Regions from separate parts of the Lysinibacillus sp. NPDC096212 genome, predicted to be linked through region 2. Evidence: riboswitches for the same ligand, from Rfam matches in the RefSeq annotation. Region 2 holds a riboswitch; the other holds the start of a gene.
The links. Region 2 has a riboswitch for cyclic di-GMP ahead of ACIQ7T_RS15445 (methyl-accepting chemotaxis protein). Riboswitches for the same ligand answer to the same signal wherever they lie in the genome.

Region 1 (15,272 bases), on a different contig from region 2:
AGAAGCAACACGTGCAGCGAAAATTGAAGAATATAAAGAAAAGTTCGCAAACCCATACGTGGCAGCATCTCGTGGTATGGTAGACGATGTTATCGACCCACGTGATACACGTATTAAGCTAATTCAAGGGCTAGATATGTTATCGAACAAACATGAAACACGTCCAGATAAAAAGCACGGAAACATTCCTCTATAAAAATGTACAAGCCTAGTATCCATGAGGATTACTAGGCTTTTCTTTTTGACTTGAACTAATTTTCGATAATAAAAGATCTATTAAAAATTACAGATAATTGAAACATATCCACGTTTCATCCGTACATATATGTAAGAGGAGTTGAGATAAATGGAATGGAAACAATTACAAAAAGAGCAAGAAATGATTCATGCACAATTAAGAACTGCTAGTAGGTTAAGTGAACAAAAGGATTTAATTGAAAGGCAAATCGAGCGTGCACAACAGGAAATTTACAAACATTCTAAAGCACTCAATCAAATTCGTTTGAAACTCGATAAGTTAGAAGGTTTTTCTTTTATGAATATGATTCGTACGTGGACAGGGCAACGAGATGAGCTACGTACTGAAAAAATTGATGAAGCAGCTATTCTTGAATTAAAAATAAATGAAGCAAAGAAGATGGAACTTGATTTGACAGATGATTTACGACAAATAAACACTAAACTTACTCAAATAAATGAACAAGAGTTGCAAGAAGCTTTAAGGCAATTAAATGCTAAAAAGAAAGGCTACTTCCAAATACATGAACCTGAACAGGCAAAAAGGCTTGAACAATTAGCGCATGAAGAAATGTTAACGAAACAACTTATTATAGAGATAAAAGAAGCAGAAGAAGCTGGTGAAGCAGCACTTACTAAGCTTGGACAAGCTGCAGAGTCCTTGCATTCTGCAAGTGGTTATTCAGCGTGGGATACGTTTTTTGGTGGAGGTCTCATTGCTACACATTTAAAGCATGATGCACTTGATGAGTCCGAAAATTATCTTCATAATGCTCAAATTGCATTACAGCGCTTCCAAAACGAACTACTGGATGTGCAAGATATGTCAACGAAATCATTAGCAGTTGAAACAGATGGATTTGTAAAATTTGCGGACTATTTCTTTGATGATATTTTTTCAGCTTGGTCTGTCCATTCTAAAATATCTACCGCAAGAGAGCAGGTTTCTCGTGTACAAGATGATGTACATAATACGATCTTGCGTCTACAGGATAAACATAATAAGGCGGATGACTATTTGCAGTCTCTACATAAAGAAAAAGAAGCGATCTTTCAAAACGTAGATATTAAGTAACCTGTGAAAAGAGTTCCCCTCTTTTTGAGGGCACTGAAAAAGTCCATATCTTCTCACATTGCGAGGTATTCAACGATTAAATCGTTGAATACCTCGCTTTTTTCATTTGGCACTGTGACTCTACTGTTGTTTTCCGAAGCATTCCGCTCGCTTTCCGCGGGCGAGCGCCGAGCCTCCTCCTACGCTTCGCTTCGTGCGGGGTCTCGTCTGTCTCGCTTTCCCGCAGGAGTCGAGCGATGCTTCTCCAAACAACGCAATGTATCACTCTATTATTTTAGTCACGCTTTCCTTTATAATAAAAGAATTAATGTGCAGGTGGTGCCCCCGATGATTTCAAATCAAGAAACCCTTAATTTAGGTCCATATATGGCGATCTACGATATTGTTGTGCCAAAGGATAATATACTTCGCCAAATCAATGAACTTGTTGATTCTCTGGCAATGTCTGTACGAGACTTGTCATTTTCATAAAGTTTCACCATTTATAACTTAAAATCTGCTTTTTAGGTTTTATGTTCTCGTCTCATTTTTGACAGACTTCTTTGGGTAGTCTTTTTAGTGTACTAGTCCCTATAAGAGCTGTCTAACCAAGTGTAGCCTACCCAACCATAATCCATTTTTTTAAAAAGGTAAATTCCTAAACGTTCACAAATAACGGTGCAATTAAGTTTCTTTTTTTCTATAAATATAGTAGGGAAAGTAATTGTTTGATGTATGTCTATTGAATAGAAATATGCTGGTGACTAACATGAAAAATAACTACATTTCAAACTTCGCCTTCATTTTGCATTTTCCTAATTTCAATAATTTTCTTCCAGATCGCCCTATCAATTTTGGCAAAACTACTTATGCTTGGCGTTGTATTTACTTCAAATAATATAGTTTCGCCTTCAAGATTTATCCCGAAATCAATGCCATATTCTCTACAAGGAAAGTGGGATGCTATTACTTCAGATGCTAAAATTGAATTTTCTTTTAGAGAATCTATTGTTTTATCTTTCTCTGTATTATCCATCATCATATAATCTGATAATAATTCATCAATCGGTATTACTTGAGAACCCCGATTTGAATTGACAATCCCATGATCCTCAGTTGCGATCCTTCCGTAAATCCCACCAATTATCCATTCTCCCTTTAGATTTTGAACATGAACACGAATGGATATAGAATGCCCATCGGGGGTAAGACTCATGACCCCCTCCTGTATAATATAAATTCCGCTTAATCTATCGTGTTTCTCATATGGATGTAGAACTTGATGGAAATCCTCAATTGTTGCCAAACACTTATTTATTTCTTCACCTTGCATGTTAAATCCGTTAAAACAATACTGTCCATCTTTTCTTTTGTAGACTTTATAAATTGCTCTACCTTGTCCAGTGCTATCATGTTTCACATAAACATACTCATAGCTATTTAATAAATAAATTAGGTTTTCTAGACTATAAAGTGTTGATTGTGGAATGAAGTTAGTTGTTAAAGAATTTTGATTTAAAAGTAAGAATTGTTCCCATTTTCCTAGTGCGTTTTTCAATAAATTCGCCTCATTTCGTAAGGTATTTTTATTTCTTTTGTATAAATAGGGTAGTCCTCTCTACTTATGGTGATTACTGTATTGTATGGAAATAGATTTATCTTGCATGGGTGGGTAGGACTTGGTAACGCAATTATTCTCTCCCATCTTTCTGCTAGAGTCCCATATTAAATTTACTACACTAGATAAGTAGCGTTATGATTGTTCTCTATACATTCATTTTTTGATTTCAAAAGTATTAGTTTCTAATGTAACTGCCCTACAAATCTTTACTTTTAGCCATATGATAATATGACATGTCGAGTAAGGAGAGGGAATATATTGAAAAAAACAACGAAATTAAAAGAAATAATATATTCAGACAAACTGGAGTTTTTAATGGAAGCACATAACGGTCTTTCCGCAAAAATTGTAGAAGAAGTCGGTTTTAAAGGGATTTGGGCGAGTGGTCTATCGATATCAGGATCATTGGGTGTAAGAGATAATAATGAAGCATCATGGACGCAGGTATTAGATATACTTGAATTTATGAGTGATACGACAACAATTCCCATCCTATTAGATGGGGATACAGGATATGGGAATTTTAATAATGCTCGGAGGTTAGTTAGAAAACTAGAGCAATTGAATATTGCTGGAGTCTGTATCGAGGATAAAATTTTTCCAAAAACGAACTCATTTATTAATGGAGAAACACAACCTCTCGCATCGATTGAAGAATTTTGCGGGAAAATAAAAGCAATGAAAGATACTCAAGAGGATGAAGACTTTATGGTTGTAGCTAGAGTCGAGGCTTTTATTGCAGGCTTAGGATTAGATGAAGCCCTTAAACGTGCGGAAGCCTACAGGAAGGCAGGCGCCGATGCAATTCTTGTGCATAGTAAAAAGTCAGATTTTAAAGAAATTGAAGCATTTATGAAAGAATGGAGGGGAAGGCATCCAGTGGTTATTGTGCCAACAAAATATTATACAACCCCAACTAATGAATTCAGAAAAGTAGGAATAAGTACTGCAATCTGGGCTAACCATAACTTAAGAGCATCGATCACTGCTATGCAGAACATCTCCAAACAAATCCTAAAAGATGAAAGTCTCATTCAAGTAGAAAAATCGATTGTAAGTGTGCAAGAGATTTTTAGACTCCAAAATGCTGAGGAGCTTCAAAAAGCGGAAATAAAATATTTGCCGTCAACTAATAACCAATCACAACCCGGAACGGAGTGATGGTATGTTAAATACAAACGAATTTGGAAATGAGCTTAAAAGACTTGGTTTTGATTTTTACAGTGGGGTCCCATGTTCATTTTTAAAGAATCTTATTAACTATTCCATAAATGAGTGTGAATATATTGCTGCAGCCAACGAAGGTGATGCTGTAGCCATTGCTTCAGGAGCATACCTTGGGGGGAGGAAATCCGTTGTTTTAATGCAAAACTCCGGTCTAACCAATTGTATTTCTCCTTTGACTTCCTTAAACTACCCCTTCCAAATACCTATACTTGGGTTTGTTAGTCTACGTGGAGAACCCGGATTGAATGATGAACCGCAGCATGAATTAATGGGACAAATTACGACACAACTATTAGATCTCATGCAAATAAAATGGCAGTTCTTATCTCCTGATGAAAGTGAGGCAAAGAGACAGCTTGAAGAAGCTAACGAGTGGATTGAAGCAAATCAACCATTCTTTTTTGTAGTGAAAAAAGAAACATTTAATAGTGAGAAATTGAAGATAGAGCAACGTCTTAATCATAAAAATATGAAAAAAAGTGAAAAAACTGACTTAGATGAACTGCCAAGTCGTTTTGAAACTTTAAAAGTGATAAATGGAATCAAAGATATGAAAACAGTATTAATGGCCACAACTGGTAAAACAGGAAGAGAACTATATGAGGTTGAGGATTCTGATAATAATCTATATATGGTTGGTTCCATGGGTTGTGTCGGTTCTTTAGGCTTAGGCTTAGCCTATACTCGAAAAGATATAGATGTAGTTGTTATTGATGGAGATGGTTCCCTCCTTATGCGGATGGGGAGCTTATCTACAAACGGCTACTATCAACCTGAAAATATGCTCCACATTCTTTTAGATAATCAAGTTCACGATTCAACTGGGGGACAAAATACCATTTCTCACAATGTTAATTTTGTCAATATTGCTGCAGATTGCGGTTATGAAAAGTCATACTATATCCATAATTTACATGAACTTGAAAGGTGTATTCAAGAATGGAAAATGACAAAAGGGCTGACTTTTATTTATTTGAAAATCTCAAAGGGATCTAAACAGAATCTAGGACGCCCAAAAGTTACTCCGAGTGAAGTTAAAACTCGTCTACAGAGATTTATTAAATAATTGTTCTGAAAATGAATATTAGCAGGTTGAACTTGCCTATAAGAAGCCTCTTTACCGTACTAAAACTTAGTTGGAGGGAGATAATCCGAACCGCGTATAGAAATGTAATAAAATTAAAGGGAGGAGTACCGTGAAGAATATTAAAAGAAATATATTACTGAATCCTGGACCTGCTACTACAACAGATACGGTTAAATACGCACAAGTGGTACCTGATATTTGCCCTCGTGAAGATGACTTCAGCCAATTATTGCAATTTGTTACTTCTGAAATTACTAGTTTAGTTTCAGAAGAGAATCAATATACAACCGTTTTATTCGGTGGTTCAGGTACTGCTGCTGTAGAGTCAATCTTGAGTTCAGTTATGACTGATGGGGTTTTAGTAATCATTAATAATGGAGCCTATGGGAAAAGAATGTGTGAAATTGCAGAAGCTTATCAGCTGGATTGGATTGAGTTTTTAAGTCCACCCGATCAACCGATTAAATTAGATCAGTTACATTCATTCATTCAAACAATTCCGCGAAAAGTTTCCTTTCTAGCTGTCGTGCATAATGAAACAACAACGGGATTATTAAACGATATAGAATCGATTGGCTTCATTTGTGAAGAAAATGGGATTAATATGATGGTTGATGCAATGAGTTCGTTTGCGGCTATTCCTATTAATATGAGTAAAATGAAAATAAGTTATTTGGCAGCTAGTTCCAATAAAAACCTTCAAGGAATGGCAGGAGTCTCTTTTGTGATAGCAAAAAAAAGCGAACTAGAAAAAGGAAAAACAAAAAAGCCGACAAATTATTACTTGAATCTTTATTCTCAATATTACCATTTCATCGAGACAGGTCAGATGCGTTTTACTCCACCTGTGCAAACCATCTATGCGCTAAAACAGGCGATTGTAGAATTAAAAGCAGAAGGAGTGAAAGAAAGATATGAACGATATTCTCAATGTTGGGAAACCTTAATAGAAGGCCTCTCTAGACTTGGTTTAAGAAATCTCGTCCCTGTCGAGCATCATTCAAAAATTATTACAGCAATAGTAGAGCCCGAAAGTGAAAAGTATAATTTTAAAGAAATGCATGATTATTTTTATGCTAATGGAATAACAATATATCCTGGAAAACTTTATCAATTAAATTCTTTTAGGGTAGCCAACATTGGTGATATTAGCAAAGATGATATAGAGCACTTTTTAAATTTATTAGAAAAATATCTTCAAACCTGAATTATTCACGGAACAGTGGAAAAAATTTTTTAATGCTTTCCATTGTTCAACTAAATGGGGTACTTTAGTTGAAGATTCATATTCCAGAATAATAAATCTTTATTATAAAAAATGATTAGAGATAAACAGGTAAAACCTCGTATTTTGATCAAACTTTGTTCAAAATACGAGGCTTATTTTTATCCCAAAATTGAGGGTAGTCGATTTCAAGCTATTTATCTAAACGAAGTGTCAGTATAATTACGCTAAGAAATAATTGCTATTCCTTCATAAAATAGCGTATTTCATGTTAGCGAATTATTTCAACTCTTTAATCGTTGTGCTAAAATAATACATATACTATGACGTGGAAAAACACGTAAACTAAGGGAGTCCTACAACATGACAAGTCGTTTAGTAGAAGAGTTTTTTGAGCTCGTACAAATCGATTCAGAAACAAAACATGAAGAAGTGATTGCGCCGATTTTAATCGACAAATTAACAACGCTTGGTTTTACAGTAGAACAAGATGATGCACATACTCGTAACGGGCATGGAGCAGGTAATATACTTGCTACGCTAAAGGGTTCATTAGATATCGACCCAATTTATTTTACTTCTCATATGGATACAGTTGTCCCGGGGAAAGGTATTAAACCTTCTCTTCGTGAAGACGGCTATATCGTTTCAGATGGTACAACAATTTTAGGTGCTGATGACAAAGCTGGTATCGCCACATTATTTGAAATGGCTAAACGCTTAAAAGAACAAAATATTGAACATGGTGATATTGAATTTATTATTACAGCTGGCGAGGAAAGTGGACTTGTTGGCGCTAAAGAGTTAGATCCTTCTAAAATTAAAGCGAAGTACGGCTTTGCTGTAGACAGTGATGGCAAAGTAGGAGGAATTGTAACAGCAGCTCCATTCCAAGCGAAAATCTCCGTTAAAATAATTGGGAAAACAGCACACGCTGGTGTTGCTCCAGAAAAAGGAATTTCAGCGATAACGGTTGCTTCCAAATGTATTGCACAAATGAAGCTAGGTCGATTAGATGAAGAAACAACAGCAAATATTGGTCGCTTTGAGGGTGGTCAGGCAACAAATATTGTGTGTGACGAAGTAACGATTCTTGCAGAGGCTCGTTCGATCGACAAAGCGAAGCTAGATGCCCAAACGAAGCATATGCAGGAGACGTTTGAGCAAGTCGCTGCTTCATTGGGTGCAAAAGCTGAAGTTGAAGTGAAGCTAATGTATCCTGGATTCCGTGTAACAGAATCAGATAAAGTTGTTCAAGTGGCAATGGCGGCTGTACACAACATCGATCGTACGCCAAAGCTTGGTATTTCTGGCGGAGGTTCCGATGCTAATGTTATTGCGGGCTTTGGCATCCCTACAGTAAATCTTTCTGTTGGGTATGAGGACATTCATACAACAAATGAAAAAATCCCAGTCGAAGAATTAGAAAAATTAGCGGATTTACTTGTTGAAATCGTCAAAGAGTCTGCGAAAAAATAACCATGAAAATCGAGGATGTGAACGCATGGAAAGTGTAAAGGCAGTAGTTTTTGCTTGTGGTACAGAGGAATATGCAGTGCCTGTGGAACAAGCGATTTCGATTGAAAAGTTAGAGCAAGTAACACCGATTCCTCACTTGCCTAATTATCTTCTAGGCTTCACAAGAATTCGTGGCGAGCTTGTCCCTGTGCTTGATTTTGAGCGTATTCTATATAATCGTTCTTCTAATGCTGCAACAGCACGGATTATAGTGTTGAACACGGATGTTGTGAATTATGGATTACTTGTAACAGAAGCTCGTGAAATTCTTGATTTTGATGAGTCAGTATTAAAGCAGATGGGACTTGTCAATTATTCAAAAACACGCTACTTTACAGCTGTGGCTAATCTTGAAAATCGTATGATCACATACGTTGACCCGAAGATACTTGTGAATTCATTAGAAGGTATTCGTGAAATAATAAATTATTTACACAAAATGCTGGAGAATGAAAAAGAAAACGTAGAGGCATAAAGTATTGTATGATTAAATCATTCAAGACAACATTTCATAGATAATATTTTAGGCAGAATTACAAATGTGTGATTCTGTCTTTCTTTTTAAGTGGCTTCCAAAAGGGAAACTGAATACTCTATGTCGAATATTAAGCTTATCACCAAAACGTGTCGTTGATTTCCGTTCCGACAGGTCGCTTTCCTTTGGACGTCCGATGAGCTGCATGACAAAGCATAATTATGCATATATCTTTTAATAATTCGTTTTTGAGGAGGTATTTATCGTATGAATTCAAAGAAAACGGAAACACCTGAAGAAAAAAGAGAGCATTTAAAACAAAGTGAATTAAAAAACAATCCTACTGGATCTTTAAACGATGGGATAAATAGGGGAACTAGCGGAAATTTAAATGGTATGGGTTGGAAAGAGACGGTCGTATTAGTTTTAGTGTTATTGATAGGCTACATTATATACAAATTGTTTTTCAGTTAAAGATATCGAAAGGAATCACTGTCTCTAATTTTGCATTCCATAATCTTCAATCGCTACACGTACCTCTTCACTACCATCAATTACTTATTTCTAATATAGTAAAAATAACCTGTCTTCATATTCTCATATTTGAAAGTTATCAATAAAATTATGCGTTTTACCTACAGACATATTCATTCTAACATCGTATTATGTAAGGTAAGAAAAATACTGTAAAAGGCAAACTTCACCGAAAGGGAAGGACGCAAAGCCATGAGTCTAAACACTATTGTAGTGCATGATTGTCAGGTTGCCAGGTTCTGTTCTATGAGCCTCGGTAAATAGAATGGAGATGTAATATATGGTAAGTCGTTCACTAAAAGCAATCATTGCTTTTATAGTAACAATTGTAAGTACGCTAGGATTAACAATGGGGAAGGTAGACGCAATGGCCATGCAAGATAAGGCTACTTGGTTATGGGATACGACAGAGATTGTCGAAGATGAATCAGGGGTACTCTCATTTTTAGAAAGCAAAGATATTAATAAATTATATTTACAAATTAATAGTGATATAGCAAGTAACTATTACAAAAGTTTTATTGATAAAGCAATGGCAAAAGGTATAAAAGTATATGCGTTGGATGGTTCTGCAAGCTGGGTTTCAAAGGAGGGCTATAAAATGCAGGATCAGCTGTTTGATTGGTTACGTACATATAATGAAAATGCAGCAGCCACAGAGCAATTTTCTGGAGTTCATCTCGACGTAGAGCCGTATTTAAATAGTGGTTGGAGCTCGAACCAAGTAAAAACGATTGAATCCTATCAAGTGCTTCTTACTAGAGCGAAAGGGGATACTGATCGATTACATTTGCCATTGGAAGTGGATATGCCATTTTGGTTTGACGAAATTACATACAAAAACCAATTTGGACAAGGGTTACTAGCTGATTGGGTGATTGACCAAGTGGAAAGTGTTTCGATAATGGCTTATCGAGATGCTGCTAAAGACATTATAAATATTGTTGAACATGAAATAAACTATGCAAAAAAAGTAAAAAAATCAATTATTATTAGTGTGGAAACAGGTGCCTCTGATGAAGGGAAAAATATTACCTTCTATGATGATGGAGAAGCCTATATGAATAAACAGTTAGCACAAGTCCATCAACATTATGCCAATAAAAAAAGTTATAATGGTTTTGCCATTCATCATGTTGATAGTTGGATGAATATGCAACCTTAAAAAAATCCTCTCAATTAGTATTAACTTCCTAGGAGAATACCGGCTTAGGATGAAAGAAATTACACCATTCACTACTACAAACAATTTAACTTCTTTCAGCACATTGAGAGCGTCAATCAAAAAGTATTATGTAATTCCCATGAAAGAACGAAATAATCTTTCATTCTCTGTGGTGTATCGCTGGTTTTGGCGCTACATGGATGGCTAACGCAGTAGTTTAATGGAATAAGGAATAATTATAAACAATAAGCCTGTATCTATGATTAAATCTAAGATACAGGTTTTTTATTTCAGCTATAATTGTATGGATCCTTTTTTATGGAATATTTATAAATATTGAACACGCCGATTAGAAGAGAATTTTTGTTAAAATAAATATTTTTTAAAAATTGAACCTATTATGATTTGATAGTCGTCTAATAGCAGAATTTGAAGTAGGTTGAAAGGGAGGGGAGTAGATTGGACAAAGAAGAAAAAGATTTCATTTTAGAAAAAGCGATGATTGAATATGGTAATGAGTTGGTACGATTGGCTTTTTCTTATGTGAAGGATACAGAGATTGCTAAGGATGTGGTTCAAAATACGTTTATCAAATGCTACAAAAACCTTGATTCGTTTCGATTTGACGCACAAATAAAAACTTGGCTATATCGTATAACAATTAACGAATGTAAAGATTATTTGAAAAGTTGGAATTACAAAATGGTACAGGTAAAAAGTTTTATAAATGAAACAGCAAAGTCAATATTACCATCAACAGAAAAAACAGTTATCAATAAATACAATAATGAAGAAATAAAAGATGCTATCTTTTCTCTTCCAAAAGTGTATCGGGAAGTGGTTTATCTATACTACTATGATTCATTAAAGACAGAGGAAATTGCTGAAGTTTTGGATATTCCAGTTAATACAGTGAAAACTAGATTGAGAAGAGCAAAACAAAGATTAGAGTCGATGATAAAGGAGGCAGAACTTAATGGAAGATAAACGATCAAGAGATAAATTTTATAATACGTCTGAACAAGAACTAAGATTTACAAAAGAAGACCGTAATGAAGTATTTGAACAAATTTATAAAATGGAGAAGAATAATAATACACAAAACAAGTCTCTTGTTTCTTTTTCAAAAAAATTCGCTCCACTTACAGTTTCTTTATTAGTAATAGGCTTGTGTATATTTTTGTTTATTCCATCGATTTTCCCTGGAAACGTTAATAAAGAATATAATAGAGGTGATGTAAGCGGAACAGTATTACAAGAAGACGAGATTTTTACCACTCTATTTACGGTGAAAGATGAGAATAATAGAATACCTATTAACCTTTTAATTACTTATAGTAAAGATAAAAAGATGGTTAAGGTTCTGTCTATCCCTCGTGATACTTATGCTCCGATATTGGATAAGAATAATGGAACTACTTCATATGATAAATTGACATTTGCTTATGTTCACGGTTCAGGAGGAGTTGAAAATGTAAGAACAACAGTTTCTAAGCTATTTAATCTAACAATAAATTATTATGCTGTTATGGATATTTCAACCCTTTCAACGTTAATTGATTCAGTGAATGGTATAGATTACGACTTGCCAGAAGATATTCGAGTAAGAGCTATATCTAGAGAGGCATTTGAATTCAAAAAGGGGAAGAATCGTTTGAATGGAGAAGAGGTTGTGGCATTAATAGTGGCTGCTACAGAGGGAAAAATATTAGGTGAAGAAAACCTATTAAACCTCATTAGTGCTGTTATTAATAAAACAAAAAACGAAATCCCACAAACACAATTAAAAGAACTTACTACTAAAATAGAAGCCAATACATCAATTGATCATTTGTTAGAAAAGGGAATGGGATTGGAAATTAATTCTATGAAATCGTTATCTTTAAGTGATGGAATGAAATCGGAAATGATAGATGGTAAATACTATATTATGTTTGAGAAAGATTTTTTAAATTCTATTTCAGAAGAGTTAACCACATTTAACTAAATAAAAAAGAGAAGATAAAAGTGTGTTAACGAAATGTAGATTAACGCTCTTTTGCTTTACTTGTAGACCATTGAGTTGCATATGCGGCTCTTTTATTCTTTATTGAACTCCCATGAAAGAACTTAATCACCTTTCATTTTCTGTGGTGTAGCGCTGGTTTTCGCGCTACATGGATGGCTAACGGAGTAGGTTAGTTGAATAAGGGGAATTTTTTTTGAAGTAATTGGAACTTATATTCCTTTTAAACGTAAAAAAGTAAAGGAATAGATTGGTTCAATTGAAATAAAGGAGGGGATGAAAATGAGTATCTTTAAAAAAAGGATTTAAAAGGATTTTTATGGCTTTTCGTTATCGCTTTATTTGGAGTGTCTTTTATAACGCATACCTATAGTTATTTCAATACTAAAGAAATAAATTTAATGAGTAATGGTTGCTATGAAATTGGTGGAGAAGTCATATTAGAAATCCATAATAATCTCACGAGTGATTATTCTTTTGAGTGTAAGCCGAAGTAGATTTAATTGTAAGTATTCATTGTATCGAAGGAACTAAATTTAATTGAGTTCCTCCAATTCTTATTCAACTCCCATGAAAGAACTTAATCATCTTTCATTTTCTGTGGTGTAGCGCTGGTTTTTGCGCTACATGGATGGCTAACGGGGCAGGTTAGTTGAAGATTATATCTGTATATAAGAAGTAGCATTTTGGTAATTTTTACATTTTGTTTCCTTATACAAAGATAGTACAATTTTCAGTAAGGCTTATATAAACAAGAAGAGTAAGCTATTTTATAAATTTGTGGTGAGAAAATGTATAAAATGCCAAAAAAGTCTCAAAACCAATTTTAATTATTGCATTTACAGTTATTACTGTAACTGGAGTTATTAGAACAGCAGCAGCTACTTGGGCTGCCCAAAATACACCTAATGTAGAAGTTACTAACCAAGAAGTTACTCAGAGTGATTTAAATGATAAGAAAGAAGAAATGGTTTCTAATAAATCAAATACAAATGAAATTATTTCTGTGAAAAAAACGGACGAAGAAAGATTTAGACCGGAAGAATGGAAAAGGATACTTTCTAAAATTAAAACGGGTGAAATAGTTTGGGAAGATTAAAATTGCCATTTTTAAAAAATTAGACGGAAACAAATATGCTAAAAATATTTGTTTCCGTCTTTGTATTTATACAGGATTTTATGCAGGCTACAGCCAGTAAACCAGCCTTAAAACGTTGTCAAACTAACGATGTATATAATCCTGTATATACAATCATTCGTGCTTTAACCGAAAAGGCAATAACGACAAGGGTTGATCCTTTATCGTTACTGCCTTTTTCTAATGTTATGTAAACCTAGAATGTATGGGAATGTATAAATCCTTTGTTGTTTCACTATTATTGAAAAAAAAACATATTTTATACAAAAATAAGAGTTAATTTTTAACTTTTATTGGTATTTTTATGGTATATTGAAATAGAATACAAATTATGAAAGGTAGGATTACTATAAAAACATTTTTAAAAGTCGCTGTCGCTATAGTAACTATATTAGTAGTGTCTTTACCGTTTCTAATAAATCATTTTTCTAAACCCAAAATCGAAGAAATAAGTAATTCAAATTCCTCGGTTAAAGGAGATAGTCTTAAGTATCCTGTCAATGCTCAAGGAGAAACTTATGGAACGGTTCATACTGATGGTTCAGGTAAAATAATTACATCACCAGATTTAATTGAGACAAAGGGAGAGAATGGAGTACTTGGGTATGTCAAAGAAAAAGATTTAAATCCTAGATTTACTTCACCAGAAGAAGCTTTAGCACACCAAAAAGCTGTAGATATTGCTGGTTATAAATCAATTCCTCTGTATAAATCAGACGGTAAGACTATAATTGGCGAATTTAAATTGGGATCGGAGAATTAACTATAATGATATGGAGGAAGAAAGTGAAATGAAAAAATTAGGATTAAAGCTGTTTAATATTGTAACAGCCTGTATTTTAGTAATGATTTTATTACCCAAAAATGCAGCAGCTGATACTTCATCTGATATTTACACGACACCTAAAATAAACGGATTTACTTATGACATGAAGTCTATGGTGTGGAGTAGATCAAATTCCAACAAAGTTACACTTGAAGCAGTAGCTTATATCGAAGCGAGCAAAAATGTTGACCCTGGTTATATGGGTGCTCAAGCTCGTCTGTATACTTCAAAAGGGGAATTGTGGACTGCCAGTGCGATGAAATATAATACAACGAAAGTAGCAGGTATATATGCATATTCACCTACAGCTACGGCTAAGGATACCTACTATGCTTTAACTTATGGCGATTTTTATACTGGTGATGGATATAGAACATTTTTTGGGTATAAATCTCCAAACATGAGCATGCCATCATCGAAATATATTTCTGAAATTGAATATTCACAAGAAATTTTAACTTTAATGACAGAAGAGTATGCCGTAAATAATAACGGAGAAACTTATGGATCCTCTTTTTCTGAATTTACAGAAGGGGAAGCACCAGATCTAATCTCTGCAATAGGAGTTAACGGGGTTAAAGGATATATAAAGTCTAGTGATTTAGCACCGAAATTCACTATACCAGAAGAAGCAATCACATACACACAAAGTCGTAGTTATATCAATATAATTCCTGTTTATGATTTAGATGGAATAACTGTATTAGATGATTTCGAATTAATTAATTATTAATACTTATCCTCTTTACTATTGAACGAATCTGTTCTAAAACTTCCTATTAGGTAGATAGATTAAAAATCTGTTTATCTAATAGGGAGTATTTTTTATGACTCGAAGTAAGTGCCACTGTCAGCCGAACAAAAAAGAATCTATTAAATACGAACTATATGTAAGCGATTTTAAAAAAGTCTTTTAGTGTTTATTTCACTAGTCGACAATGATATCCAATATTTCCGTCAGTCATATTATTATTCCAAGCGATTGTATTCCAAAATTTCTTAAATACTGAACAAGTCTATATCATTTCATAAGCGAACCTTGTTTAAATAAGTATGTCAACTGAAAGTGCATGAAATTGTTGATACTATTCAGCTAACGGGTGCGATCGTATTATAAGGTTAACCAGTTTTTACTGGTTGACCTTTTTTTAATAGAATCT
Region 2 (15,272 bases):
GTGGAGGTTGTTACGGAACTAACTCTAAAGGAGCGATCATAATGGACGCAGCAAAAAAATGGCTCTCTATCCCGAAAGATATCAGAGAAATGCTCGTGAAAAACGTATTTTGTGGCAATTGTGGTGTAACGGCAATTGTGAAGTACACGATACAAGAGGGAGAATATGCCCCTGTATTGAAGGGGAAATGCAAGACTTGTGGTAGGGATGTTGCTCGGGTGATTGATTAGTAAATGATAGAACTCTGAAAGGATGGAGTGAATATTCCATCCTTTTTGTGTAAGCATAGAAAGGTTTTGGTTGAATCTTATGCTTGAATAGAAGAGGTTACTTTTGATATATGTGATGAAAATTATACACCTCATAATTGGTATCAGAACATTATAATAGGCAGTTCAAGAACGTGGGTTTGATATCAAAGGGTTTATAATTCGATTGCTTTATGATAAATTAACCGTTATCTTGAATTGCTTTTTTATGTTTTTGGAATAAAGTGTCCACTATTCGGGGTTCAGTTCAAAAATCTATGCCATCTACTTTTTGTTTATAAACATACCATTCAGGACCGATTTCCGTTAAAATAAACATTGCCGATTTACACAAATTATAAATGACAAAATGTACTTGTATTTGATAATCAATTATTAAGCATGATATAAGTGTAAACGAAGTGGAACATTTAGCTTCGTATTTTTTTGACCAAGAGTTTGAAGTTGTATCCATATTGAGAGGAATTGAGTTTGAAATGATAGATAATTTTTGGCGTGATTTACCACGACCATTTTTTGTACTTGCACCAATGGAAGATGTGACAGATGTTGTTTTTCGTCACGTAGTAAGTGAAGCAGGTCGACCGGATGTATTTTTTACAGAGTTTACAAACTCGGATAGCTATTGTCATCCAGAGGGCATGAAAAGTGTGCGTGGCCGTTTGATTTTTACAGAAGATGAACAACCAATGGTGGCACATATTTGGGGAGATAATCCCGAATATTTCCGGCAAATGAGTATTGGCATGGCAGAGCTAGGATTTAAAGGCATTGATATTAATATGGGATGCCCTGTACCGAATGTGGCATCGAGAGGGAAGGGTAGTGGCCTTATTTTGCGTCCAGACGTTGCGGCAGAGCTTATTCAAGCAGCAAAAGCGGGCGGACTCCCTGTCAGCGTGAAAACACGACTTGGCTTTAACGATGTAAATGAGTGGGAAGAATGGCTAACGCATATTTTAAAACAGGATATTGCGAACCTTTCTATTCATTTACGTACAAGAAAGGAAATGAGCCAAGTAGATGCGCATTGGGAGTTAATTCCGGAAATCAAAAAATTACGTGACCGTATTGCTCCAAATACGTTGCTAACAATCAATGGTGATATTCCTGACCGTCAAACTGGGCTACTGCTTGCTGAACAATATGGCATTGATGGCGTTATGATCGGGCGAGGTATTTTTAAAAATCCTTTTGCTTTTGAAAAGGAGCCAAGAGAGCATAGCAGTAAAGAGTACCTTGATCTTTTAAGACTGCAGCTGGATCTTCAAGATCAATATGCGGAAGAACTACCACGTTCCATCACAGGGCTTCATCGTTTTTTCAAAATTTATGTTAAAGGATTCCGTGGAGCTGGTGAATTAAGAAATCAATTGATGAACACGAAATCAACAGATGAAGTACGTGCATTGCTTGATAACTTCGAATCAAACAATGTTGATTGACGAAGGACGGTAAATAGACAAGAGGGGCAATGAACCCCTCTTTTTTGTTGCCTAATTCAGTTTTGTAAAGTATCTTATCTCTTCTGTATCCGTATAAAAGCCAACTGATTCGTATAGAGATAAGGCGGATTTATTTGTAGTTAGTACCATGAGAGTAGCTTTTTGTAGCTGATGTGACTTAAGATATTTCAAAGCTTGTGTAAGCAAATACTGGGCAATGCCGCGCTTCCTCCATGGTACACGGACAAAAACGTCCTCTATTACACCGTAGTCTTCTTCTTGCCATGCCATCAGTCCGCCAACAATAGTGTCTGTTTGACGTATGACCATGGATGTCCATAGCTTGTTATTCTTGTATTCAGGTAACCTATTAAGACCAAGTGGAGCGTCAGGCCAAATTTCAGCTTCTATATCAAGGTAATCTCTTTCCTCGCTAGATGTCTCCATGCTCCAGTGTGAGAATTGAAACTCCTCCTGAAGTTTGAACTCAGGAATCGGTTCATTCAAATCTCGATTCATACTATACAAACTATTCAGAGGGAGGTATCCTTTTTGGATAAAAAACTGATTGTTTGCTGTTTCTTCCGAATCGTTACCAACACAAAGTATTGTTCCATATTCTTTAGGCAAAGTTTCCTTTAATTGCTTTGCTCTTGTGAAAAGATATTGATAGACTTTGTCGAGCAGAGCAATGTCATGTTCTCTTTCAGAAATGGTTTTAAGATTAACGTATATGGAGTGATTATTCTCTTTTGAACGACCAGGAGGTACAACGTTAATGATGCTCACTTGCCCCTTAGCGACCATTTCCCCATCTTCAAATGCACAATAAACGTTACTCCAATTATCTTCATCCCCGACCCACCAAAATGTTGCATTTTCTTTTGCTGTTACGGATCGGTACAACTCGCCAAGTAAAGGCATGTCTCCATTTTCAAAGTTACGTATGAAATTTTCTGTTGATGAATGGCTCAAAATAACCCCCCCTTTCAGTAGTTGGGATTTTGCAGTTTAGAAGGTTAGCTATGCGAGTTCCCCGTATCGATACATTTATACATTATATATTATAAAATGGTATTATATGTAACATGGTGTTTAGTGCTCCTAAGCATGATTCTTTAAATAACTCTTTCTAAAATAGCTGTTACCCACTTCCCAAAAGGAGAATTAACTATGTACAAACTTATGCTTATTGAAGACGATAATGAATTAAGTGCGCTTATTCAAGAAAACTTGGAGCGCTATGGGTATACTGTTGTACAGCCTGAAGACTTTTTGAATATAGAGGATGAGTTTACGAAAATTAATCCTGATTTAGTTTTATTAGATATTAATTTACCTTATTATGATGGCTATTATTTATGTAGAGCTTTTCGTAAGCAGTCGAATGTACCAATCTTAATTATTTCTGCTCGTAATCAAGAACTAGATCAGATTATGGCTATTGAACTTGGGGCTGATGACTATATTACGAAACCATTTACGTTTGACATGTTGCAATCAAAGGTGAAAGCGACGACTAGAAGAGTTTATGGAGAATATGCAGCAAAAGAACAAAAACTTACGTGTGTTGGTCAGCTATGTATTAATGCCGATACACTTGTTTTAACTTTCCGTGAGAAAAAGATTAACCTTAGTAAAAATGAATATAAATTAATGAAAAAATTAATAGATAATAGGAATTCATTTGTTTCAAGAGAAGAGCTAATTGAGGAAGTGTGGGACTCAATTACATTCGTAGAGGACAATACATTAACTGTTAATATGACGAGAATAAAGCATATACTATCTGAATTAGGATATGCTGAAGTAATCAAGAGCAAAAGAGGAGTAGGGTATATGTTTCACCATTCTAATTCTACGAGGGGTTCGCAATGTTAAAGCATATTTTAATAAAATTTTTAAAAGATAGGTTCCGACTAATCATATTTTATTTAATAAATATGGTTTGCGTTATGACCTTTTTTCATCTAAATGAGCCGGCAAATGATGAAATTTTTTATCCATTATCGATAGGATTATTTTTATTAACTGTGTATTTAGTAATAGATTGGCTTAACTACTATCAAACGAACAAAGCCATTGAGCTTATGTTGAGGGGGCAATTTGTTGAATTACAACCACATTCAGAGGAACAGAAGGCGTTTTATCAATTGCTACAGAAAAATATAAGTGAACACACTCGCAAATACAATACAATGAAGGAACAGAAAAATGAAAGTCTATATTTTTTATCCCATTGGATGCACTTTTTAAAAACGCCTGTTTCTATAATAGAACTGATCATTAGTAAAGAAAAAACAGAGGATGCTACTGTCCTTTTTGAAAAAATTCAGCGAGAAAACAAACGAATACATACTTCAATAGAGCAAGCGTTAACGATGGTGAGAATGGAAAGCTTTGAAACGGATTTGGACATAAATGCAGTTGATTTACTTACTACTTTGCGAAAAGTCATTAATGGGCGAAAAAGGGAATGTATTTCCCATTCTATATTTCCGGTAATTGAATTTGATGAAGAAGAAGCCTTTGTAGTTACTGATGTAAAATGGAACGAAATTTTATTGGACCAGATTGTTTCCAATGCTATTAAATATTCTAGCTTAAAAAGCGGGAAGAAACAGCTTATTTTCAAGATTGAACGTCTCGGGGAGTACATCACATTATCCATTATTGATGAAGGGATTGGTATGCCTTCTTACGATGTGGATAGAGTATTTCAACCATTTTTTACAGGAGAAAATGGAAGGAAAATGCCCAATTCCACAGGTATAGGACTTTATATTAGTAAAAAAATAGCAGACAAGCTTGGACAAACGATTGCCATACAATCTGAAGTGTCGAGAGGTACAACTGTAACGATTCGATGGCAAGCAGCAGAAAATCATTTGTCTCAAGCATAACCAAACCTTACAGAGTTGTAAGGTTTTTTTAGTGAATCGAATTTTTGTACGTCCACTTGAGACTTAGAATGGTATTTAATAACGATTTCCTAGGGGGAAGAACAATGGTTATTTTAGATGCGAGAAATATAGTTAAAATATACGGAGAATCACTAGAAGAAGGTTCCACGACAGCACTGGGAGGAATAAGCTTATCAATGAAGAAAGGTGAGTTTGTTGCCATTATGGGACCTTCCGGGAGCGGAAAAACAACATTACTTAACATATTAAGTGGGATAGATAAGCCAACCTCTGGTGAAGTTACAATCGAAGGCAAAGCTATAAGTGAAATGAGCGCTGATGAATTAGCTTTATTTCGCCGACAACAATTAGGATTCGTCTTCCAAGAGTTTAACCTTTTAGATAGCTTAACGGTAAAAGAAAACATTATGTTGCCAATGATTCTGGAAAAGAAAGGCGCGGCTGAAATGGAGGAGAAGGTACAAAACCTATCTAAGCTTTTTGGTATTGATACGATCTTGAATAAATATCCCTATAACATATCGGGTGGACAGGGGCAGCGTACGGCTGTTAGTAGAGCACTAGTTAACGAGCCTAGTATTATATTTGCCGATGAACCAACAGGAAATTTGGATTCGAAAACATCAGAAATAATTATGGAATGCTTTGAAAAGATCGTCCAAGAGCTTGAGGCAACCATTCTTCTTGTGACCCATGATGTCTTTGCAGCTAGTTATTGTCAAAAAGTAGTCTTTATAAAAGATGGCTTTATTCATTCTTACATTGTGAAAAAGGGCAATAAGAAAGAATTTCTCAATCAAATCATTGATAATCTAGCTGTCTTAGGGGGAAGAGCCCATGACATTTAAGCAAGTTGTATGGAAAATGGCAAAGGTACATTATAAAAAATATCTTTTATACTTGGTCTGTAATAGCTTTGTCGTTATGTTTTTCTTTATGTTTTCCACCCTCTATTTCAATAAGCAAATCGAACAAGTTAAAAAGCTAGAATCTCTGGATTATGTGTTGAATGTACCTGCAATTGCTTTGATCGTTTTTATGATATTTTTCATTACATATGCACATGGTACTTTTATCAAAAGAAGAAAAAGCGAGTTTGGGCTATTCATAACGTTAGGGATGACCAATCGCGATATTAGCAAACTATTACTATTAGAGAATGCCATTATTGCTTTTCTTTCTATAGTTATCGGGCTTCTGTCAGGGGGCGTATTTTCGCGGCTATTCTTTTTACTTCTTATGAATAGTGTAGGCTTAGAGGAAATTGCTTTTCAGTTAAATAGCAAGATGCTTTACTTTCCTATTATCACTTTCATCATCATCTACTTTTTTGCGATTGGTAAATCACTTTATCTTATTTTGAATCGAAATCTTATACAAAGCTTAAAAAGCAATAAGGTTGCAGAATCAATTAAATTAAAAAGTCCGAAGCTTGGAGTGTTTGGACTTATATTGATTATTGGATCAGTTCTGGGGCTTTTTATCACGTATATTGGTCCACATGCTGGTGAATTTCTATATATTTGGTTTACCATAACAACTGTAGGTTTATATCTTTGTCTTTCTCAGTTTATGAGTTTTTTTATAGAGCTAGCGAAACAAAATAATGAATTTTTTTATCGACAATTATTGTTATTGACGAGTATAGACTATAAATTTAAGCAGTTCACCTCTATTTTAATGATGGTGACAATGATGATTATGATAACCATTCTGTACAGTACTATCATATTAACCACGTATACGTTAAATGAAAAGGAAGTGTTGAATCAAAATCCTTTTGATATAGCATTTCTCCAACCGGAAACGAAAGATAATTTGTCTATAGGAGAATTCGATGCAGTATTAAATAATAAAGAAAATCCTGTTCAAAAGCATATAGTGATTCCATTATATTCTTACTATGATAAAACGTACGATGGTTGGTATAACCTTTATAACATAATGTCAGTGGATCATTTTAATGCATTAACTTCTAGAGAGGTAATATTACAAGGACGAGAATATCTTCACTATTTGAATGTAGAACCAGAGTATGCAGGGGATGCGAATGAAGATATTCTAGAGTGGACAATCCCAAGTAGAAAAGGCAATATCACTTATTCACTAAAAAAATCTATTATTGAAAGTAATATTAATTCTCTTTTGGGTGTTTCCGATTTTATCATTGTCAGTAATTCCGAATTCGAGTTTCTTAAAGCGAATGTACATGGTTTCGCATCGAATCTCCATTTAATTAACGTTGTCAGCTGGAAAGAGACAACAAAGGCTGTTAAAGGCTTAGAGGAAAGATATAATAATGAAAAGACCCCATCAATTGTAGATGTTAGAGGAAAGAATGTATCACAAGAGAACCCATTCAAAATTGCCTCTAAAATAGGAGGCCATTATCGTAATATCCATTCTAATGGTATGTTATTCTTTGTCATGACTTTTTTGAGTATTATCTTCTTTTTTGGGTCCTTTATTTTAGTGTATTTAAATCTTTTTTCAGAGATCGATAAAGAACAAGTAAAGTATCAAAAACTTTATAATATAGGGATTACTGCAACAGAAGTAAAGCGAATGATATCAAGGGAGATGAAGATCATATTCTTTATCCCAACACTAGCAGGCATGGGCTTAGCCTTTCTATATGTTATTTCTATGGCAAATGATGTTGGCGGTGTCATAAGGAATCCAGAAATACTATGGCAGTTCTTTAGCATTTCAGGAATTTACCTTATCATTCAAATAGGATTTTATCTATATACAAGGAGGAAGATGTTTTCTCATCTATCACAGGGAAAATGAAGCATAAAAAAATCATTTTATCGCTACTTTCTAAGGGATAAGGTGATTTTTTCTACTATAAAACATTGCTTTTTCGATAATAATCTTATAGAATGTAGAACGATATAAATGAACGAAATAAATTTCCTTTAATACGGTCCAGAGAGGCTGAAAAGGGCTACATGATATTTTTTAAGCTAACAATATCTTTGTTTTCGCATGCCCTTTTTGTCCTCTGTGACAGAAGGGCTTTTTATTTTGCCAATTATACCTCTTTTAAAGGAAGTCCCGTGAGGCTTCAAAAGAGAATGGACAAGAATTGTGTAATCCATTCCCTCAAATAGGCTAAAAGAGATTTTAAAAAACTGGAGGATTGTAAGAATGGATTATCGTAAGAAAACAGTGGTAGCGTCAGTAGCTGGTTTAACGTTGGAAGGGATGGACATTATGTTTATTTCCTTTGCGATGACAATGATTATTTCGGAATTTAACATTGATTTTGCAACGGGTGGACTGATTTCTTCCGTAACGAATATTGGCATGCTGTTAGGCGGCATTATTTTTGGAGTTTTAGCTGATAAGTATGGGCGAGTAAAAGTGTTTACTTATACCGTCTTGTTGTTTGCGCTTGGTACAGCTTTAACTGGATTAGCAACAAATATTGAACAAATTTATATGTATAGATTTATTGCTGGTCTTGGTGCAGGGGGTGAATACGGCATTGGTATAGCGCTTGTTGCCGAGGCTTGGCCGAAGAATAAGCAAGGAAGAGCTTCTTCATATGTTAGTGTAGGCGCTCAATACGGAGTTATTTTAGCAGCGTTACTAAGTGCCGTTATACTTCCGACTTTAGGATGGAGAGCTTTATTCTTTGTTGGTGTGTTACCTGTCATCTTCGCATTCATTGTGCGAAAAAATCTTGAGGAATCACCAGAGTGGGTAGCTGCTCAGAGAAATAAAAAAATCGATAAGCAACATGAAAAAGGTAAGTTGGTGCAGCTATTTGAAACGCCTCGAACTTCGATGACGACAATCTCATTAATCGTTATGGCAACTGTTCAAATTGCTGGTTACAATGGCTTAATGATTTGGTTGCCATCTATGTTGCAAAAATCTCAAGGTCTATCCGTTTCAAGCTCGGCACTTTGGACAATTAGTACAGCAGTTGGCATGATTATCGGGATGCTAACATTCGGACGATTTATGGACCGATTTGGAGCAAAGCGTGCTTTTGGTTTCTTTTTACTTGCTTCAGCATGTGCTGTGTTTTTATACTCCTATGCCACAGGAAGTGTCGCAATTTTAATCGGTGGTGCAATTGTTGGCTTTTTCTCAAACGGCATGTTCGCAGGGTATGGAGCTTTAATTAGTAGCTTCTATCCGGTGCAAATTCGAAGTACAGCAACAAACACGATTTTTAACTTCGGTAGAGCAATTGGAGGATTTTCACCGATCTTTGTCGGCTATATTCTTCAAAGTTATGATATGACGGTCGTAATGATCTATTTAGCAGCCTTATATTGCATTTCCTTTATCGTGATGCTAACTCTTAAAAAAGGGGCAAGAGAGGCTTTACAACCGGTTGAAATTTAATAATTAAAATTGAAAGAACGAATTCCAATTTTAAAAAAGGGATTCGTTCTTTTTGAATTATTATTATAATAAACCTTTTGAACGTTTTTCAGCCATTTCTACGAGGCGTTTTGTTATTTCTCCTCCGACTGAACCGTTTGCACGAGAAGAGGCTTCTGGCCCTAATTGTACATTAAATTCTTGTGCGATTTCATATTTCAATTGATTAACGGCTTCATGTACACCGGGAACTAGAAGCTTATTTGAACTACGATTAGCCATTTATCTCACCTCCTTGTGATTAGAATGGTCGAGAGTTAGCTAATCATACATGTTAAAAAATAAAATGCACATTCTAAATACTATAGTAAAGTAACTTTTGGAAAGCTAACTAAAATTGTGAATGTCTCTGCTATAATAAAGTAATGCTTCAATTTGGATAGGATTATTAGAAGCGCTTTTACAGTTAAAATGGAGGTTTTTTAAAAATGACGAACAATGATATTTTAATCCGTTTAAGATATGCATTAGATATCAAAAATACAGATATGGTTAAAATTTTTCAGCTAGGTGGCATGGACTATACGAAGGAAGAAGTATTGAACATGCTTATTAAAGTTTATGATGAGGAAGAAGCACCAGAAGAATACATTAAATGTAATAATAAAATGGTAGAGGCTTTTTTAAATGGATTTATTACATTTAAACGAGGTCCGCAAAAGTCTAAGTCTGGTCAACCAGAAGGCCCACTACCTGTTTCAGGAAAAGAAAGCCCTAATAATATGCTATTAAAGAAAGTGAAGATTGCGTTAGCCTTAACGAGTGAGGAGATGCTCGATATTTTATATGATGGGGGCGTTAGCGTTTCAAAAGGTGAATTAGGTGCCATTTTAAGAAATCCAAGTCATCGTAACTATAAAGAATGTGGCGATCGCTTTGTGAGAAATTTCTTAAGAGGGCTTACAGATAAATATAGAGATTAAAAACGTCTCCTGTGAATTGTCAAGTGTAAAATTTGATAAAGAATCAATGAATTAATGATTAAAAAAGCAACCGCAATTTTGCAGTTGCTTTTTTTGTGAAAGGTTTTACATAAAATCTCTATTGCGATAAAAATATTCTGCAAAAAGCACGTTTTTCTTAGTTGAATGTAGTTGACAGTTTGTGACGAAATTGTGTACACTGAAATTGACATAAAGTTGTCACAAAGAGGAAAAATAAATGTTCACGAACAGAGGGGTGCTTTTATGTTTGGTTTAAACATTTTATTAGTTGCTTTCGCATGTGTTACGATCCCACTTGTTGTTGCTTCAGTGATGTTAGACATTTTTTATGCAGAAAAGAAACAAGTTCGTTTTTCATTACGCCGTACATCTATGTGGTATTCCTGTATGTTTGCTTTATCATTTATACCGTCAGTCTTATACATGACACTAAAATAGATATATCTTTAATTTGAATAATCATTTAGGGGTAATTGATTATTTAAAATTATAGTAGCAGCTACAATATTGCGTTGTAGCTGTTTTTAATTTCTCTGAAGAGAATTGCGGATGAGCCGAGAAAATTATGTAATATTGTTCATTTTATTGTAATAGTAAAATAGTAAATATTATGTGGTTTTTCAACTGGTAACATTGACTACTTTTACCCATTGTGTTAATTTGAGGAGGAAAAAGATGGGCAAATCTACTGAAAGGTAGAGACGCAAAGCTACAGATCTAAGGTAATAAATACTAGGATGGCTGAGCTGCAAAGGAGTACTAGTTAAGTACATATATTGCTAGTCATATTCTTTGATGCCTGTTTCTTTTGAAATAGGTTCTTTTTTTTGCCAAAAATACGATAAAGGAGGAAGTAATAATCATGAAGTTGTTTAAAAATGTTTCATTAAAAAACAAACTTTTACTAACGGTTTCTATTATTGTTTTGCTTCTAATTGCTATTATTACTACGCAAAGTATTAGAGAATTAAACAATCGAATGTCTGTTGATTTAGAACAAGAGTTGAAAAGTGTTGGTTTATTGACAGCTATGAATCTTGATAGTAATGAGGTTAAAGATTTATTGACTGAAAAGGGAGAGACTAATGCTGAATTTAAGAAAATTCAAAAGCAACTCGATAAGATCCAAGAAGAACAAGGTATTATGAGTTGGAGCTATATTTGGGATGTGAAGGACGCAGGTGGCGTTAACCCGATCGGCTATACATCTAATTTGAATGATGTCTATGAAGCGGGTGAAATCTTTACTGATTTAGCAGATGAACATGTAAAAACAGCTAAATTGGCAATTAAAAATAATAGCACTGCTGTAACTGATATTTTCGAAGATCCTTATGGTTCATGGCGAACTGTGTTTACCCCTATTAAAGATGACAATGGCAAGCTTATTGCGTTATTAGGTATCGATTATTCCGCGGACTACATAAATACCATCATTAAAACAAGTGTCATAAAACAAATTGTTATAGCTGTTATTGGAATTTTACTTCTATTAGTTTTACTCTACATAATTATTGATCGTCTATTAAAACCACTTAAGAAAGTAGTGAACGCTGCAAATCAAGTAGCGAATGGGGAATTAGTAAATGTAGATTTAGAAATAACGAAGGACGAAATCGGAAATTTATCTAAATCTATTAATACGATGGTTTCGAATTTACAACATATCATTTTAAATATTAGAAATACATCTGACAACGTTTCTTCTGCTGCTAATCAGCTAACTGTTAATGCAGCGGAAACATATAACAGCTCAACAACTATTGCTCAAGACATGGGACAAATCACGCAAAACGCTGAGGCTTCAATGGTAATGACTGAGGAAACAGCTGCTGCTATGGAAGAAACAGCGACAGGCATCCAGCAAATTGCTGACTCTGCTAATACGGCCGCTGAATCATCTATTTCTGCTTCGCAAGCTTCAGAACGTGGAAATCATGTTGTTCAGCAAGTCATTGCACAAATGGAGTTGATTAATGATTCTGTTGAACAAATCGGTACAACAATAAACGGATTACATATCAATACGAAAAAAATTAGCGATATCGTAAATCTTATTACAGCCATAGCAGATCAAACAAATCTACTAGCATTGAATGCGGCAATCGAAGCTGCTAGAGCTGGAGAGCATGGGAAAGGCTTCGCGGTTGTCGCTGATGAGGTTAGACGATTAGCGGAACAATCATCTCAATCTGCAACGGAAATATACAATTTAATTAGTACTATTCAAGCTGATTCTAACGCCTCTATCACGGTTATGGAAAAAGGGAAAGAAGATGTAAAGGCTGGTATGGAGTTTACAAACGAAGTAGGAGAAATCTTTAAAGAAATTCTCACTTCATCAGGAGAAGTTGCAAGTCAGATACGTGAAATTTCAGCTGCATCTCAACAAATTTCAGCTTCTTCGGAGGAGGTAGCAGCATCTGTTAATAATATTAAGCAATCTGCGGGGCAGTCATCTGAATTCTCAGCGAATGTGTCAAATGCAACACAAGAGCAATTGACGACCATGCAAGAGGTGAAAGAGGCATCTTCTTCATTAGGAAAAACAGCAGAAGAATTACAGGTACTTGTAGCAAAATTCAAATTGGAGAACGGTCAATAATGGAAATTAATTTTAAAGGAAAAAATGTACTAATTACGGGTTCAAGTAAAGGAATCGGCAAAGCCATTGCTTTAGGCTTTGCCGAGCAAGGAGCCAATGTATGTATCAATTATATTGGTGATGATAACGAGGCAGAAGAGGTTCGTGCACAAGCAGAAAAGTTTGGTGTACAGGCTATAAAATTTAATGCAGATGTATCGAATTCACAGCAAGTTCAAGCTATGTATCAATATTTGGACAAACAGTTAGGTGATATTGATATTCTTGTCAATAACGCTGGTTTCGCACAGGCTTCAAGTATTACGGATTTAACAGATGAGCAGTGGGATAAAATGATTAAAGTTCATCTATATGGTTGCTTCTACAATTGTCGAGAAGCAGCAAAAAGAATGAAAGAACGAAACAACGGAAAAATTATTAATATTTCTTCTGATATTGGTAGTTTAGGTTGTGAGGAATTTACGCATTATTCTGCTGCAAAGGGTGGCATTAATGCATTTACGAAGGCTTTGGCACGAGAGTTAGCACCTTCAATACTAGTCAATGCAGTAGCTCCTAGTGGTACATTTACAGACATCCTAAAGGAATTCGGAGAGAATTATGTAGAGGAAGAGTCTGCTAAATATCCGTTAAAACGATTAGCTCAACCAGAGGAAATCGCAAAGACTGTGTTATTTTTAGCTTCAGAAAATGCGAATTTCTATACAGGTCAAGTGTTAACGCCTAATGGCGGAGTCGTTATGAACGGTTAATGTGAAAAACTAAGGAGCAATACAATGTTAAATATAATCATCTTTAGCTTATACTTAATTTTTATTTATTACATTGGGTATAAAGGATACAAACGAGTTAATACTGCAGAGGATTTAATTGTTGCTGGGTGGAGCATGCCTTTATCTGTTGTCACAGGAAGTCTAGTGGCGGCCTTATTAGCAGCCCCATTCTTCTTTGCAGCAGTAGGCTCTGGCTACACAAGTGGCGGCTTTGAAGGTTCAGCGACAATGGGCGGTTTAGGGACTTGTATGATTCTTGGAGCACTCATTTGGACGAAGCCTTTACGTAGATTAAAAGGCTGGACATTAGCAGACTACTATGGATTAAGATATGGTAGCAAAAAGCTAGGTGCTTATACAGGCGTCGTCATGGCGATTGCCTTCGGTGTCTTTAATGCAGCGGCGTTAACAGTTGGAGGCACGTATATCATTCAGCAGCTGTTGCAAATTGATTTCGTTCCAGCAGCATTACTCTTTGTATCATTAACAGCCCTATATTCTGTTATTGGTGGCTTATGGGCTGTAGCCTATACGGAAATTGTTCAGGGAGCACTTGCAGTAGCGGGGATAGTAGGGATCACAATTTTTATCTTATTCTATTACCCTGATGTAACATTTAACCCGGAGTGGTGGAATATTAGTGAACTCTTCAATAAGGCTGGAGCAGAGTTTTGGACGCTATATCTTGTGTTAGCACTTGGTGATATTCCGGCAGTGGACTTAGGACAAAGGGTAGCCGCGGCTAAAAGTCCAAAAGTAGCACAGCGCAGTATGATTATAGCTGGAACTATTATTATCGCGATCAGCTGGATTCCGGGTATGTTAGGAGAAGCGTTCAAAACGATTTATCCTAATAGTACAAACCCAGAGACGTTAATGCTTGCCTTTGCTCAAGGATATTTCCCTCCATTATTAGCAGCCATCTTTTTAACAGCAATGGCAGCGATGGGGATGTCTACTGTAGCCGCGTGTTATGTTGCGACTTCAGGAATTATCACAAAAAACATTTATTTAGACTTTATTAATCGTAACCCAGATCCTAAAAAACTATTAAGATTTTCAAGACTTATTATTATTTTAAGCGCTTTGCTAGGCTTAGTTTTAGCGGTCAGCTTCCAGAAAGTAATTGATTTAGCATATTTGGCATGGGATATTGTCTTCGTGACGATTTTCTGGCCAATCGTTTTAGGGCCGTTTTGGAAGCGAGTAAGTACACCTGCAGTTTGGGCTAGTATAACTGTCGGGTTAGTTTATTACACTATTACATCTTTAACACATGTGCCTAGTCTTACAATCCAATCAAAAGGATTTTTAGGTTTGTTAAATGAACTGTGGCAAGCACCTGTTTTCTCAGGCGTTGTGATTACAGGTATTACAATTGTTATTGTAAGTTTGATTATTCCACCTTCGCAACATGTTCTCGAGATGCATAAAATTGAAAAAGATAAGACTTTAGACAATGTAGGCAGTAAAGAGGAATTAAAGGAACATTCAAATTAATAATTATTTATAAATAAAAATAGAAACATTTACAATATACAATATAAACATATGTTCTAAAAAGAAAAGAGCACTTCATTCCTCCCACCTTTGGAGAAGTGGGCTCCCTGAAGCTCACTTCTGTGATATTGCTTCACAAACTAATCTACTTGCATTAAATGCTGCGATTGAAGCAGCTAGAGCTGGTGAATCTGGAAAGGGCTTTGCCGTAGTAGCTGAAGAAGTTAGAAAGCTCGCGGAGCAATCAGAAAAATCAGCGAATAGTATATCAAATTTGATTTCCAAAATAAATGAGGATACGAGCTTAACGGTGCAAACGATGAATGTTGTAACAGGAAATGTAGAAGATGGTTTACAAGCTGTTGAAGAAGCTGGAAAATCATTTGAAAGTATTCTCCAATCTATTCA

Region 1: linked by a shared signal. The riboswitch ahead of ACIQ7T_RS24000 (amidase) and the one ahead of ACIQ7T_RS15445 (methyl-accepting chemotaxis protein) in region 2 are both predicted to bind cyclic di-GMP.

The regions. Positions count from the first base shown of each region.
Region 1 covers NZ_JBIWFQ010000033.1:48,776-64,047, forward strand. The annotation lists gene ACIQ7T_RS23950 (acyl-CoA carboxylase subunit beta) at 1-196, shown strand, start outside; gene ACIQ7T_RS23955 (hypothetical protein) at 347-1,312, shown strand; gene ACIQ7T_RS23960 (hypothetical protein) at 1,640-1,783, shown strand; gene ACIQ7T_RS23965 (YheC/YheD family protein) at 2,079-2,849, opposite strand; gene aepX (phosphoenolpyruvate mutase) at 3,171-4,073, shown strand; gene aepY (phosphonopyruvate decarboxylase) at 4,078-5,205, shown strand; gene ACIQ7T_RS23980 (2-aminoethylphosphonate aminotransferase) at 5,336-6,433, shown strand; gene ACIQ7T_RS23985 (M20/M25/M40 family metallo-hydrolase) at 6,815-7,930, shown strand; gene ACIQ7T_RS23990 (chemotaxis protein CheW) at 7,956-8,444, shown strand; gene ACIQ7T_RS23995 (DUF6366 family protein) at 8,712-8,918, shown strand; cyclic di-GMP riboswitch class I at 9,127-9,215, shown strand; gene ACIQ7T_RS24000 (amidase) at 9,259-10,143, shown strand; gene ACIQ7T_RS24005 (sigma-70 family RNA polymerase sigma factor) at 10,603-11,130, shown strand; gene ACIQ7T_RS24010 (LCP family protein) at 11,120-12,130, shown strand; gene ACIQ7T_RS24015 (hypothetical protein) at 13,618-14,049, shown strand; gene ACIQ7T_RS24020 (peptidase) at 14,078-14,845, shown strand.
Region 2 covers NZ_JBIWFQ010000015.1:38,418-53,689, forward strand. The annotation lists gene rlmD (23S rRNA (uracil(1939)-C(5))-methyltransferase RlmD) at 1-42, shown strand, start outside; gene ACIQ7T_RS15390 (hypothetical protein) at 42-230, shown strand; gene ACIQ7T_RS15395 (tRNA dihydrouridine synthase) at 746-1,714, shown strand; gene ACIQ7T_RS15400 (GNAT family N-acetyltransferase) at 1,766-2,689, opposite strand; gene ACIQ7T_RS15405 (response regulator transcription factor) at 2,888-3,595, shown strand; gene ACIQ7T_RS15410 (sensor histidine kinase) at 3,589-4,617, shown strand; gene ACIQ7T_RS15415 (ABC transporter ATP-binding protein) at 4,722-5,486, shown strand; gene ACIQ7T_RS15420 (FtsX-like permease family protein) at 5,476-7,431, shown strand; gene ACIQ7T_RS15425 (MFS transporter) at 7,792-9,003, shown strand; gene ACIQ7T_RS15430 (alpha/beta-type small acid-soluble spore protein) at 9,067-9,264, opposite strand; gene ACIQ7T_RS15435 (YehS family protein) at 9,471-9,965, shown strand; gene ACIQ7T_RS15440 (hypothetical protein) at 10,230-10,424, shown strand; cyclic di-GMP riboswitch class I at 10,655-10,740, shown strand; gene ACIQ7T_RS15445 (methyl-accepting chemotaxis protein) at 10,849-12,591, shown strand; gene ACIQ7T_RS15450 (SDR family NAD(P)-dependent oxidoreductase) at 12,591-13,343, shown strand; gene ACIQ7T_RS15455 (sodium:solute symporter family protein) at 13,368-14,864, shown strand; partial or broken gene ACIQ7T_RS15460 (methyl-accepting chemotaxis protein) at 14,989-15,272, shown strand, end outside.